3 regions of the Variovorax sp. GW823-FHT02B07 genome follow, and region 1 is predicted to be linked to each of the others. Evidence: predicted binding sites of a transcription regulator. Region 1 holds the regulator's gene; each other region holds the start of a gene.
The links. The regulator sigma-54, encoded in region 1, starts transcription at its own class of promoters, with help from an activator protein. The targets are predictions, from matches to a motif close to TGGCANGNAANCTGCTTT.
Positions count from the first base shown of each region.

Region 1 (4,747 bases):
TCGATGCACCCGCCGGCAAGGTCGAGGTGGTCGAGTTCTTCTCGTACAACTGCCCGCATTGCAACGACTTCGAGCCCTCGCTCGAAGCCTGGGTCAAGGCAGCCCCGAAGGAAGTGGCCTTCCGCCGCATTCCGGTGCCCTTCGTGGGCAACGACGTCGAGGCCAAGCAGCGCCTGTACTTCACGCTCGAAGCGATGGGCAAGCTCGACGAGTACCACCCGAAGGTGTTCGCCGCGATCCACGCGCAGCGCCAGAACCTGAACGGCGACGCCAACATCCAGGCCTGGGCCGAGCGTGCCGGCCTCGACGGCGCCAAGTTCAAGGAAACCTTTGCGTCCTTCGGCGTGGCCAGCAAGGCCCGCCGCGCGGCGCAGCAGACCGAGGCCTACAAGGTCGCCGGCGTGCCGGCCCTGGCCGTGGCGGGCCGCTGGTATGTCGACGGCGAAACCGCCGGCAGCATGTCCAAGGTGCTGCAGGTCGCGACCTTCCTCATCGGCGAAGCCAAGAAGGGCTGACCGACCCGACGACCTGCTTTCTTGGTCGAATGCAAGGCCCGCTTTGGCGGGCTTTTTCATTGGCGGCGGTGGGCAATTGCCATCCCACGCATACAATGTTTCAGAGCAAGTTTCGTGCCTTTATGACATTGCCCTCCATCCCCACATTCCCCACCCTTCGTCGCCTCGGCCGCCTGGCTTTCGGTGCGCTGTTGCTGGCCGGTGCCGCCTCGAGCGCCCTGGCCGAGACCGCCGACCGCACCAAGCCGATGAACATCGAGTCCGACTCGATGCGCTACGACGACCTGAAACAGACCAGCGTGTTCACCGGCAACGTGCTGGTCACGAAGGGCACGATCATCATCCGCGGCGCGCGGCTGGACGTGCGCCAGGACGCCGAGGGCTACCAGTACGGCGTGGTCACGGCGGCGCCCGGCAAGCTGGCCTATTACAAGCAGAAGCGCAACGCCGGCGACGAGTGGATCGAGGGCGAGTCGGAAGTCATCGAGTACGACAGCCGCGCCGACAACGTCAAGTTCATCCGCCGTGCCGTCATGCGCCGGCTGATCGGCGCCACGGCCAACGACGAGAGCAGCGGCGCGCTGATCGTCTACGACCAGAGCAACGACACCTACACCGTCAACGGCTCCCTCGTGCCGCCGAACGCCGGCGTCTCGGCGGGCGGTGGCGGTCGCGTGAAGGCCATCCTCACGCCGAAGGCCGCCGCGGCCCCGGCGGCGGGCGGTTCCGCACCGGCAGCCGGCGGCAAGAAGCCTGTGGCCCCGGCACCCACCCCCGCGCCCGGCGCCGGGCTGCGCCCGAGCACCACGCTGGGCGGCACCGAAGGGGAAGGGCGCAAGTGATCGAAACCGCAGGAACCCAGACCGCCGACGGCATTCCGGGCAGCCGCCTCGTGGCGCGCGGCCTCAAGAAGAGCTACGGCAGCCGCACGGTCGTCAAAGACGTCTCGCTCGACGTGCAAAAGGGCGAGGTCGTCGGACTGCTCGGCCCCAACGGCGCGGGCAAGACCACCTCGTTCTACATGATCGTCGGGCTGGTGCGCGCCGACGCCGGCGAGATCACCATCGACGGCGAGCCCATCGCCCACATGCCCATTCACCGCCGCGCGCGCATGGGCCTGAGCTACCTGCCGCAGGAAGCCTCGATCTTCCGCAAGCTCACGGTCGAGGAAAACGTGCGCGCCGTGCTCGAGCTGCAGCGCGAGCCCGACGCCAACGGCCGCATGATGCCGCTGACCAAGCAGCACACCGAAGAGCGCCTGGCCGATCTGCTGGCCGACCTGCGCGTGGACCACCTGCGCGACTCGCCCGCGCTCGCGCTGTCGGGCGGCGAGCGCCGCCGCGTTGAAATTGCACGCGCGCTGGCCACCCAGCCGCGCTTCATCCTGCTGGATGAGCCCTTCGCCGGCATCGACCCGATCGCCGTGATCGAGATCCAGCGGATCATCAGTTTCCTGAAAGAGCGCGGCATCGGCGTGCTCATCACTGACCACAACGTGCGTGAAACGCTGGGCATCTGCGATCACGCGTTCATCATCAGCGACGGGCACGTGCTGGCACAAGGCACACCCTCGGAGATCGTCGACAACGCCGAGGTACGCAGGGTGTACCTGGGCGAGCACTTCCGCATGTAAGGGAGGGTCGGGTCTCCATGAAGCAAGGGCTGTCCCTTCGCGTCTCGCAGCATCTGGCGCTGACGCCACAGCTGCAGCAGTCCATTCGCCTGCTCCAGCTCTCCACGCTCGAACTGAGCCAGGAGGTCGAGCAGATGCTGGACGAGAACCCGTTCCTCGAACGCACCGCGGAAGAAGCGGCGCGCGAGGAGTTCGGGCTGGACACGGCCGACGCGCCGGTGCCGCGCGACGACGCGGGCGAGGGTGAGGCCGAGTTCACGCCGTCCGCCGCCAGCACGTCCTCCACCTCCAGCGACACCACCACCTCGACCCCCGACACCGACGGCCCCGCCGCCGAGATCGCCGAGCGCGAGCCCGACTGGGAAGGCGACGGCACCGTCGACATGGCGCCCGACGACAGCGAGTGGGGCAGCGACGCACCCGCGCGCCAGAACAACCTGGGCGACGACGAGCGTGCCGACGCCACCGAACTCGCGCGCAGCCAGGAGTCGCTGCAGTCCTTCCTGCACCGCCAGGCGCTGAGCCTGCGGCTCAATGAGAACGACTGCGCCGCGCTGCGCTTCCTGATCGAATCGCTCAACGACGACGGCTACCTCGAAGACTCGCTGCCCGCGCTGGCCTCGGGCCTGGCGGGCGACGACAACGACCAGTTCGACGACCTTGTGCACCACTTCCAGGTGGCGCTGGGCCTGCTGCAGAGCCTGGAGCCGGTGGGCGTCGGCGCGCGCGATCTCGGCGAATGCCTGAGCATCCAGCTGAAGGCGCTCGCCAGCGAAGACGAGACCGAGGCCGAAGCGCTCATCCGCAAGACCGCCATCGCGATCTGCAAACAGCCCATGGAGCTGCTCGCGCGGCGCGACTTCAAGCGCCTGGCCACGCTCACGCGCACCAACGAAGACCTGGTGCGCTCGGCGCTGCAGGTCATTGCGCGCCTCGAACCCAAGCCGGGCCGCCGCTTCGTCGACGTCGAGCGCAACATCGTCATCCCCGACGTGATCGTCACCAAGACCGGGCGCGGCACGAACGTGAAGTTCCGCGTCATGCTCAACCCCGAAGTCATGCCGCGCCTGCGCGTGCACGACATCTACGCCGGCGCGCTCAAGTCGCACAAGGGCGAGGGCAGCCAGGCGCTGTCGCAGCGGCTGCAGGAGGCGCGCTGGTTCATCAAGAACATCCAGCAGCGCTTCGACACCATCCTGCGCGTGAGCAACGCCATCGTCGAGCGCCAGAAGAGCTACTTCGTGCACGGCGAGCTGGCCATGCGCCCGCTGGTGCTGCGCGAGATCGCCGACGAGTTGGGCCTGCACGAGTCGACCATCTCGCGCGTGACCACCGCCAAGTACATGGCCACGCCGTTCGGCACCGTCGAGCTCAAGTACTTCTTCGGCTCGGCGCTGGGCACCGAGACCGGCGGCAACGCGTCGAGCACCGCGGTGCGCGCGCTGATCAAGCAGTTCGTGAGTTCCGAGAGCATCAAGAAGCCGCTGTCCGACAGCCAGATCTCCGAGATGCTGAAAGAGCAGGGCATCGAGTGCGCGCGCCGCACCGTCGCCAAGTACCGCGAGGCGCTGCGCATCGCGCCCGCCAACCTGCGCAAGGCCCTGTAGAAAGCCCACGATGACCCGTCGCCTGCTGTCACGCTGGGGGCATTGGGTCTTCGCCCTCGTGGCGGCATCACTGTTCGCCGGCTGCGCCACCTTGCCCGACGAGGCACCGCGCCCGCCCACCAAGGCCATCGCCGTCTCGGCCGACACCGCGCTCGGCAAGATCGCGCTGGCCTCGCAGCCCGACCCCGACCTCAGCGGCTTTCGCCTCATGCCCGGCGGCGACTTCGCCTTCGACACGCGGCTGCAGCTGGCGCGCCGCGCGCAGCGCACGCTCGACGTGCAGTACTACCAGATCGAGAACGACGAGACCGGCCGCTACCTGCTGCGCACCCTGCGCGATGCGGCCCAGCGCGGCGTGCGGGTGCGCTTGTTGATGGACGACCTCTACACCTCCGGCGAAGACGAGCTGCTGCTCGGCCTGGCCGCCACGCCGAACGTGGAGCTGCGCCTGTTCAACCCGTTCCCGGCCGGGCGCGGCAGCCTGCTCAAGCGCTTCACCGCGTCGCTGTTCGACTTCAGCCGCGTCAACCGCCGCATGCACAACAAGCTCTTCATCGCCGACGGCGCGATGGCGGTGGCGGGCGGGCGCAACATCGGCAACCAGTACTTCCGCCGCACCACCGGCCCGAACTTCATCGACCTCGACACCTTCGTCACGGGCGCGCTGATCCCGCGCCTGGGCGTGCTGTTCGACCAGTACTGGAACAGCCCGCACGTGCGCCCGATCGGCGCGGTCGTGCACACCGACCTGCCGCGCGAAGAACTGCAGCGCCGCTTCGACGCCGCCACCGGCCCCGACACCACGCCGCCGCCGCCCAGGCCCGCGCCCAACGACCTGCTCGGCTACAGCCCGGTGGCCGACGACCTCGACGCCGGCAAGCTCGGCCTGATCTGGACCACCGCCGAGGCCTACGCCGATTCCCCCGACCGCGTGATCGGCAAGACCGCGTCGTACGGCGGCGTGCCGCTGCTCGACGTGGACAGCGTGCGCT
Region 1 covers NZ_JBXAJX010000006.1:168,904-173,650, forward strand. Annotated here, with positions in the region: gene AC1RGU_RS25850 (thiol:disulfide interchange protein DsbA/DsbL) at 1-515, shown strand, start outside; gene lptA (lipopolysaccharide transport periplasmic protein LptA) at 638-1,357, shown strand; gene lptB (LPS export ABC transporter ATP-binding protein) at 1,354-2,148, shown strand; gene rpoN (RNA polymerase factor sigma-54) at 2,166-3,755, shown strand; gene AC1RGU_RS25870 (phospholipase D family protein) at 3,766-4,747, shown strand, end outside.

Region 2 (4,747 bases), on a different contig from region 1:
GCACGACACGGCATTGGGCCGCGTGAAGCCGAGGTAGTCGCTGTCGAAGGGAAACAGCACCTCGAAATCGACACCGTCCCAGGTCCAGCGCTGCCCGGCCTCGCAGCGGCGCGCGGGGCGCAGCGCCTGCAGCGGGTGCGCGGCCTCGATGGAACTCAGCAGCGCGGCCTGCGGCTGCATGGCGAGCACGGCGGGGGCGCCGCCGGTGTGGTCGATGTCACGGTGGCTCAGCAGGAGCATGTCGAGCCGCTCGCCCCGCGCGCGCAGCAGCGGCACGAGCACGCGGTGGCCCGCGTCGCTGTCGAGCCCGTAGCGCGGCCCGGCGTCGTACAGCAGGCTGTGCGTGGCGGTGCGCACGAGCACCGCGTTGCCCTGCCCGATGTCGGCGGCGAGGAGGTCGAACTCGCCCACGGCGGGCCGCGTCGGCAGCCACAGCAGCACCGGCAACAGCAGCGGCAGGCCGAGCGCGCGCACCGACCACGGCAGGCGCATCGCCAGCAGCACGCCGCCCGCCACGCCGCTTGCGGCCAGCCATGGCGGCGGCGCGGCCATCGACAGCGTGGCGAACGGCAGGCCGGCGAGCGCCTGCAGCAGCAGCGCGAACAGCTTCACGGCGACGGCCGCCGCGTCCCACAGCGGCGGCACCGCCACGCCGAGCATCGCCAGCGGCGTGATCACCAGCGTCACCCACGGGATCGCGAGCGCGTTGGCCACGAGCCCGACCGCCGACACCTGCTGGAACAGCAGCAGGCTCAGCGGCGTGAGCGCCAGCGTGATCGTCCATTGCTCACGAAAGAAGCGCCCCAGGCGCGTGAGCGCGCCCCCCCTGCCCTCGCCCGGCACGGCCGTGGCGGAGGCGAACAGCACCGCCACCGCCACGAAGCTGAGCCAGAAGCCGGCCTGCAGCAGCGCCCACGGATCGGCGCCCACCACGACCGCCGCCGTCAGCAGCCAGACGTGCGGCCATGGCCAGCGCCGGCCCGTCAGGCGCAGCAGCGCCACGGCCGCGAGCATCCAGACCGTGCGCTGCGAGGGCACGCCCCAGCCACTGAAGAGCGCGTAGAGCGCGGCCAGCAGCACGCCGCCCGCGAGCGCAGCCTGTTGCGCGGGCAGCCGCAGCATGAGCCGGCTGCTGCGCCGCCAGAGCGCGCCCACGACATGCGCCGCGAACCACGCGAACAAGGTGATGTGCAGGCCCGAGATCGACATCAGGTGCGCCACGCCGGTAGCGCGGAACACGTCCCAGTCGGCGCGGTCGATGGCGCCCTGGTCGCCAGTGACGAGCGCGGCGATCACGCCGGCCTGGCGCCGGTCGTCCACGCGGGCGAAGACGGCATCGCGCACGGCTTCGCGCGCCCGCTCGATCGGGTGCCGCCACGTCGTGCCCAGCAGGCGCGGCGCGGGGTCGCGCGCCCCGGCGCGCACATGGCCCTGCGCATGCACGCCTTGCTCCCACGCCCACAGTTCGCTGTCGAAGCCGTGCGGATTGAGGTTGCCGTGCGGCGCGCGCAGGCGCACGGTCAGTTGCCAGCGCTGGCCGGCGTGCACCTCGCCCACGGTGCGTGCGACGGATGCGCGACGTTCGGCGGGCTGCTCCCACATCCCGCCGTAGTCGCCGTACCAGGCGAGTGCGATGCGCGGCGGCACCGCCGGCGGCGCAGCATCACGTGAGGCCTCGGCCCACTGCGCCGTCTCCACATCGAAACGGAAGCGCGTTCCGATCTCGCCGGGCTGCGGCATCTGCGAGACCACGCCCGTGAGCCGCAGGTCGCGTCCTTCGAGCTGCGGCTCCAGCGCCCCTTGCGCGTAGGCCGTGGCGCGCCATCCGGCGAGCCCCGCGCCGGCCATCGCGCCGCAGGCCAGCGACAGCACGAGCACCGCCCACCGAGGCCCACGCCACCGCCACAACAGCCATCCGCCGCCGAGCCCCACGAGCAGCAACGCGACGTAGACACCCGCCGCCCACAACAGCGGCTGGCGCAGTTGCACCGCCGCGCCGAGCAGCGTGCCGCCCAGCGCAACGAAGGCCCCCGACCCACCCGCGACAGCCTCGGACGCACGCCGCGACTGCCCTCCCGACACCCCGGAATCCATGATGCAAACCCTCCCCCAACCCACGCTCGATGGCGCGTTAATTGCTTGGCAACTGGGCTAGTATGCGTCTCACCAGAGACATCTTTTCGATGCAACCTCGCTGCACTGCACGCCCCTACGCATGTCCATCCACGCCGCACTCCACCACGTCACCCACTACACATACGACCGCCTGGTGCAGTTGGGCCCGCAAGTCGTGCGACTGCGCCCCGCGCCCCATTGCCGCAGCAATGTGATCTCGTACTCGCTGCGGGTCGAGCCGGCCGAGCACTTCGTCAACTGGATGCAGGACCCGTTCGCCAACTACCAGGCGCGGCTCGTGTTCCCCGAGAAGACGCGCGAGTTCAAGGTCACGGTCGACCTCGTGGTCGAGATGGCGGTCTACAACCCCTTCGACTTCTTCCTCGAGCCGCAGGCCGAGAACTTCCCCTTCAAGTACACGGCCTCGCAGGCGGAAGAGCTGGCGCCCTACCTCGTCACCGAGAAGCCCACGCCGCTGCTGCAGGCCTACCTCGACAGGATCGAGCGCAAGGAGCAGCGCACCATCGACTTCCTGGTCGGCATCAACCAGCAGGTGCAAAAGGACGTCAGCTACCTCATCCGCATGGAGCCCGGCGTGCAGACGCCCGAAGAAACGCTGAGCAACGGCAGCGGCTCGTGCCGCGACTCGGGCTGGCTGCTGGTGCAGCTGCTGCGCCACTGCGGCCTGGCCGCGCGCTTCGTGTCGGGCTACCTGATCCAGCTCACGCCCGACGTGAAGGCGCTCGACGGCCCCAGCGGCACCACGGTCGACTTCACCGACCTGCACGCCTGGTGCGAGGTGTTCCTGCCGGGCGCCGGCTGGATCGGCCTGGACGCCACCTCGGGCCTGCTCGCCGGCGAAGGCCACATTCCACTGGCCTGCACGCCCACGCCGTCGAGCGCCGCGCCCATCGAAGGTGGCGTCGACGAGTCCGAGGTCGAGTTCAGCCACGAGATGAAGGTCACGCGCATCTACGAATCGCCGCGCGTCACCAAGCCCTACACCGAAGAACAATGGGCCGAGGTGCTCGCGCTCGGCGACGCGGTCGATGCGCGCCTCGTCGCCGGCGACGTGCGCCTGACCATGGGCGGCGAGCCCACCTACGTGGCCACCAGCGACCGCGACGCGCCCGAATGGAACACCGACGCGCTCGGCCCCACCAAGCGCGGCTACGCCACCGAGCTCGTGCACAAGCTGCGCGCCGAGTACGGCCAGGGCGGCTTCCTGCATTTCGGCCAGGGCAAGTGGTACCCGGGCGAGCAGCTGCCGCGCTGGGCGCTGTCGATCTTCTGGCGCGCCGACGGCCAGACGCTGTGGCACGACCCCGAGCTGTTCGCCGACGAACGCTTTCCCACGCACTACACGAGCGAGGATGCGCGCCGCTTCACCACCGTGCTGGCGCACAAGCTGGGCCTCACCGAGCGCTACATCCAGGCCGGCTACGAGGACACCTACTACTACCTGTGGCGCGAACGCCGCCTGCCGGTGAACGTCGACCCCTTCGACTCCAAGCTCGACGACGAACTCGAACGCGTGCGCCTGCGCCGCGTGTTCACGCAGAAGCTCGACGCGGTGATCGGCTACATGCTGCCCATCGAACCCGGCAACGCCAACAGCGACGCGCCCGCGCTCGCCGGCCCCGGCTGGAAGACCGGCCCCTGGTTCCTGCGCGACGACCGCCTGTTCCTGATCCCGGGCGACTCGCCCATGGGTTACCGCCTGCCGCTCGACTCGCAACCGTGGGCCAGCAAGGGCGACTACCCCTATCTCATCGAGCGCGACCCGACCGCGCCGCGCGCGGCGTTGCCCAGCGCGTCCGACTACCGCGCGCGCTATGCCACCGCCACCCCGGTGGCCGGCGCCGACCTGGGCGAGGTGCCCTACACCTTCGGCGCGCCGCCCGTGGTGGCCGCGTCGCTGCGCATGCAAAGCCCCGGCGATGCGGCGAAGGGCGATGCAGCAGCTGCTGCGGATGCCGCCACGCCCGCCACGCGCCAGCCGCTGCGCGGCGAATCGGCCCACTGGGTCACGCGCACCGCGCTGTGCGTCGAGGTGCGCGACCCGCGCCGCGCCAACGGCCCCGCGGCCGAAAAGAAAGGCAGCGCCTCGGGCGTGCTCTACGTCTTCATGCCGCCACTGGCGCGCCTGGAGGACTACCTCGACCTCGTCGCCGCCGTCGAAGCCACCGCGCAGCAGCTGGGCGTGCGCATCGTGATGGAAGGCTACCCGCCGCCGCGCGATCCGCGCCTGAAGATGCTGGCCGTGACGCCCGACCCGGGCGTGATCGAGGTCAACATCCACCCGGCCCACAACTGGAAGGAACTCGTCGACCACACCGAGTTCCTCTACAACGCCGCGTTCGAGACGCGCCTGTCGGCCGAGAAGTTCATGACCGACGGCCGCCACACCGGCACCGGCGGCGGCAACCACTTCGTGATGGGCGGCGCCACGCCCGCCGACAGCCCCTTCCTGCGCCGGCCCGAACTGCTGGCCAGCCTGCTGCTGTACTGGCACAACCACCCGTCGCTGAGCTACCTGTTCTCGGGCATGTTCATCGGCCCGACCAGCCAGGCGCCGCGCGTAGACGAGGCGCGCAACGACCAGGTCTACGAACTCGAAATCGCGCTGAAG
Region 2 covers NZ_JBXAJX010000001.1:1,299,308-1,304,054, reverse strand. Annotated here, with positions in the region: gene AC1RGU_RS06145 (DNA internalization-related competence protein ComEC/Rec2) at 1-2,094, opposite strand, end outside; gene AC1RGU_RS06140 (transglutaminase family protein) at 2,216-4,747, shown strand, end outside.
Region 2: AC1RGU_RS06140 (transglutaminase family protein) is a predicted target of sigma-54. The motif match lies at 2,125-2,142, and genes of this name have one in related genera.

Region 3 (4,747 bases), on a different contig from region 1:
TGCACCGCGTCCTGCCCCGCGAGGTCGGCGATGGTGCGCGCCACCTTCAGCGCTCGGTGCGTGCTGCGCGCCGACCAGCCCAGCCGCGCGGCCGCCTGCTGCAGCAGCTGTCGGGCGGGGCCGTCGAGCACGGCGTGCGTGTCGATCGCGCGGCCCTGCAGCCCCTGGTTCGCATGGCCCTGGCGTTGCAGCGCGCGGTCGCGTGCGCCCACCACGCGCGCGCGGATGCTGTCGGTCGATTCGCCCGCCGGCGCATCGAGCAGCTGCGGCGCCGACACGGCCGCCACTTCGATGTGCAGGTCGATGCGGTCCAGCAGCGGGCCGCTGAGCTTGCCCTGGTAGCGCGCGACGCGCTCGGGCGTGCAGCGGCAGGGCTTGAGCGTGGAGCCGAGGTAGCCGCAGGGGCAGGGGTTCATCGCGGCGATGAGCTGGAAGCGCGCCGGAAACTCCGCGCGCCGGGCGGCGCGGGTGATCGTGATGGTGCCGGTCTCCAGCGGCTCGCGCAGGGCTTCGAGGGCGGCGCGCGTGAACTCGGGGAACTCATCCAGAAACAAGACGCCGTGGTGCGCGCGCGAGATCTCGCCCGGCCGGGGCGGCGAGCCGCCGCCCACCAGCGCCACCGCGCTCGCCGTGTGGTGCGGCGTGGCCGTCGGGCGGCTCATCCAGCGCTCGGGCGCCAGCCGGCCGTCGAGGCTGGCGATGGCCGCGCTCTCCAGCGCTTCGTCCACGTTCATCGGCGGCAGCAGGCCGGCGAAGCGGTGCGCCAGCATCGACTTGCCCGAGCCCGGCTCGCCCACCATGAGCAGGCTGTGGCCGCCGGCCGCAGCGATCTCGAGGGCGCGCTTGGCGCCGGTGTGGCCCTTGACGTCGGCCAGGTCGGCATAGCGCGGGGCGCCGTCGCCGGGCGCGGCGCGCACGCGGGTCCAGCCGTCGTCGCTCGCGTCGACGGGCCCGCCGCCGCCGGCGACGAACTGGCGCACCACGTCGAGCAGGTGCCGGGCGCCGTACACCTGCGCACCGGGCACCAGCGCAGCCTCTTGCGCGCTGTCCAGGGGCAGCACCAGCCGCACGGCCGCGCCCTGCGTGTAGGTGGCCACGGCCATCGCCAGCGCGCCGCGCACTGGGCGCAGTTCGCCCGACAGCGACAGCTCGCCGGCGAACTCATGGCCGGCGAGGCGGGCGTTCTCGATCTGCCCGCTGGCCGCGAGGATGCCCAGGGCGATGGGCAGGTCGAAGCGGCCCGAATCCTTCGGCAGGTCGGCGGGCGCCAGATTGACCACGATCTTCTTGTTGGTCGGAAATTCGAGCCCGGCGTTCTGGATCGCCGAGCGCACGCGCTCGCGCGCCTCCTTGACCTCGGTCTCGGCCAGCCCGACCAGCGTGAAGCTCGGCAGGCCGTTCGCCAGATGCACCTCGACCGTGACGGCGGCGGCCTCCAAGCCGAGCAAGGCGCGGCTTTGCACCAAAGACAGACTCATTTTTCTCCCTCTCCCCAAGTTGGTGCGCCTGCGACGTGCAAGCCCAGGACCGTGCAGCGTGCAAGCGTGTGCAACTGCCGGAAACAGGGCTTGTAACGATTTGGCGCTCATCGCCGGACACCTGCGCCCTCTGGCCGGGGCGGTATTCGTGCAGTTTGGCACGCTCCCTGCTTTGAGGGTGCTCAGGTCCAACAACACACTTGCGAGGAGTTCCCTGATGACGCACCGTACCGCCGCCCAGGCGTTGATCGTTCTGGCCACTGCACTGACCGCCTCGGGCGCCGCCATGGCCCAGGCCGCCGACGCCGCCGCACCGGCGCCCGCGCCCCTGCTCACGGGCAATGTCTCGCTGACCACGAACTACAAGTTCCGCGGCCAGGACCAGGACATGATCGGCAAGAACGACTACGCCAAGACCAAGGGCTTCAAGCCCGCCATCCAGGGCGGCTTCGACTACGCCTTCGGCGACAGCGGCTTCTACATCGGCAACTGGAACTCCAGCGTCAACTGGCTCAAGGGCAACAGCATCGAGAGCGACCTGTACGGCGGCTACAAGTTCAAGGCCGGCCCGGTCGACATGGACGTGGGCGCGCTCACCTACATCTACCCGGGCAACTCGGTGGGCAACACCACCGAGCTGTACGTGGGCGCCACCTACGCCAACGACAGCTTCGGCTCGTTCACGGCCAAGTACTCGCACACGGTGTCCAAGGACTACTTCGGTTACGCCGGCGCCAAGACGGGCTCGGGCCTGAAGGGCCGCAACACCGGCTACCTGAACCTGGCCTACAGCAAGGAGATCGTGCCCAAGGTCACGCTCAAGGCGGCCGTCGGCTTCACCAACATGTCCAGCGACATCCGCAGCCTGGGCTACAAGAGCTACGTGGACTACAACATCGGCGCCACCTACGACTTCGGCAGCGGCCTGACGCTCACGGGCTCGGTGCAGGGCGCCAACAAGAAGGCCAACTACCAGGTCGTGGCCTACCCGGGCATCGAGATCCCCGACTTCGGCACCTTCGGCACCACCTACTACTCGCCCAACAAGGCACGCTTCATCCTCACGCTGACGAAGACGCTGTAATCGACAGAACAACCAGGCGCGGCCCACGTTGCCGCGCCGCCTTTCATCCATCCAGAAGGAGCAACTCATCATGAAGCTGGTCACAGCCATCATCAAACCGTTCAAGCTCGACGAGGTGCGCGAAGCGCTCTCGGCCATCGGCGTGCAGGGCATCACCGTCACGGAAGTGAAGGGCTTCGGTCGCCAGAAGGGCCACACCGAGCTGTACCGCGGCGCCGAGTACGTGGTCGACTTCCTGCCCAAGGTGAAGATCGAGGCGGCCATCTCCGACGAGCTGGTCGACCGCGTGATCGAGGCCGTGGAAGGCGCCGCGCGCACCGGGAAGATCGGCGACGGCAAGATCTTTGTCTACAACCTCGAGCAGGTCGTGCGCATCCGCACCGGCGAAACGGGCCGCGAAGCCCTCTGATCGAGTCCTGGCCCGAAAGAACAACGACTATGAAAAAACTTCTTGTCTCTCTTGCGCTCGGCTTGAGCGTCTTCGTCGCCGGTACTTCGGCGCTGGCCCAGGCACCCGCCGCCACCCCTGAGGCACCGGCTGCATCGGCACCTGCTGCACCTGCCGCGGCTGCGCCCGCGCCTGCAGCGGCTGCAGCACCCGCTGCTGCCGAAGCCGCGCCCGCCGCACCGGCCGCCGCCCCCGCGCCCAAGGTCGACTCCGGCGACACCGCCTGGATGCTCACCTCGACCCTGCTCGTGATCCTGATGACCATTCCCGGCCTGGCGCTGTTCTACGGCGGCCTGGGCCGTTCCAAGAACATGCTGTCGGTGCTGATGCAGGTCTTCGTGATCTTCTCGCTCATCAGCCTGCTGTGGGCCATCTACGGCTACAGCCTGGCCTTCACGGGCGACGGCAACTTCTTCGGGAGCTTCGACAAGATCTTCATGAAGGGCATCACGCAGGAGACCTTCGGCGCGCTGACCACGATCCCCGAATACGTGTTCTTCGCCTTCCAGGGCACCTTCGCGGCCATCACCGTGGCGCTGATCGTCGGCGCTTTTGCGGAACGCGCCAAGTTCTCGGCCGTGCTGCTGTTCTCGGTGATCTGGTTCACCTTCAGCTACGTGCCGATGGCCCACATCGTGTGGGGCGGCGGCCTGCTGGGCAAGGACGGCGCGCTCGACTTCGCCGGCGGCACCGTGGTGCACATCAACGCCGGTATCGCCGGCCTGGTCGGTGCCTACATGGTCGGCAAGCGCGTGGGCTACGGCAAGGAAGCCTTCACGCCGCACTCGCTCACGCTCACCATGGTCGGCGCCTCGCTGCTGTGGGTCGGCTGGTTCGGCTTCAACGCGGGTTCGGCAGGTGCTGCCAACGCCGCCGCCGGCCTGGCTTTCGTGAACACGGTGCTCGCCACCGCCGCCGCGGCCCTGTCGTGGATCCTGGGTGAGAGCCTGCACAAGGGCAAGGCCTCGATGCTGGGCGCTGCGTCCGGTGCCGTTGCCGGCCTCGTGGCTGTCACGCCTGCCGCCGGTTTCGTCGGCCCGATGGGTTCGATCGTGCTGGGCCTGCTCGCCGGCCTGGTCTGCCTGTGGGGTGTCGGTGGCCTCAAGCGCATGCTCGGTGCCGACGACGCGTTCGACGTGTTCGGCGTGCACGGCGTGGGCGGCATCCTGGGTGCCATCCTGACCGGCGTGTTCGCTGCCAAGGGCCTGGGCGGCACCGGCGGCCTGACCCCCGACACCTTCTCGATGGGCGCGCAGGTCTGGATCCAGGTCAAGAGCGTGCTGTTCACCATCGTGTGGTCCGGCGTGGTCGCGTTCATCGCCTACAAGATCGCCGACCTGACCCTGGGCCTGCGTGTGTCGGAAGAAGAAGAGCGCGAAGGCCTCGACATCTCGTCCCACGGCGAAACGGCTTACAACCGCTGATTCGCACACAGACAGCGGGTGGCCCGGCACGGCGCCGGCCCCCGCTCCTCCAAGACCACCACCCCCCTTTTCGATACAAAGAAGAACAACCACTCCCGGTTTTTTCAGGCGAGTCTCCTTTGGATGTTCAGCCCGCGAGCGCTTCGGCGTCAGCGGGCTTTTTTTTGCCCGCGGCCCGCGTGGCCGGGGGCACAATCGCCCCACCATGTGGACCTCCATCGAAGACAGCCTCTGCGAGCTGGGTGAATCGCCGTTCTGGCATCCGCACGAACGCGCGCTCTACTGGCTCGACATCCCGGGCCGCGCCGTGCTG
Region 3 covers NZ_JBXAJX010000011.1:15,570-20,316, reverse strand. Annotated here, with positions in the region: gene AC1RGU_RS29855 (YifB family Mg chelatase-like AAA ATPase) at 1-1,478, opposite strand, end outside; gene AC1RGU_RS29850 (TorF family putative porin) at 1,696-2,562, shown strand; gene glnK (P-II family nitrogen regulator) at 2,633-2,971, shown strand; gene AC1RGU_RS29840 (ammonium transporter) at 3,001-4,434, shown strand; gene AC1RGU_RS29835 (SMP-30/gluconolactonase/LRE family protein) at 4,640-4,747, shown strand, end outside.
Region 3: AC1RGU_RS29850 (TorF family putative porin) is a predicted target of sigma-54. The motif match lies at 1,635-1,652, and genes of this name have one in related genera.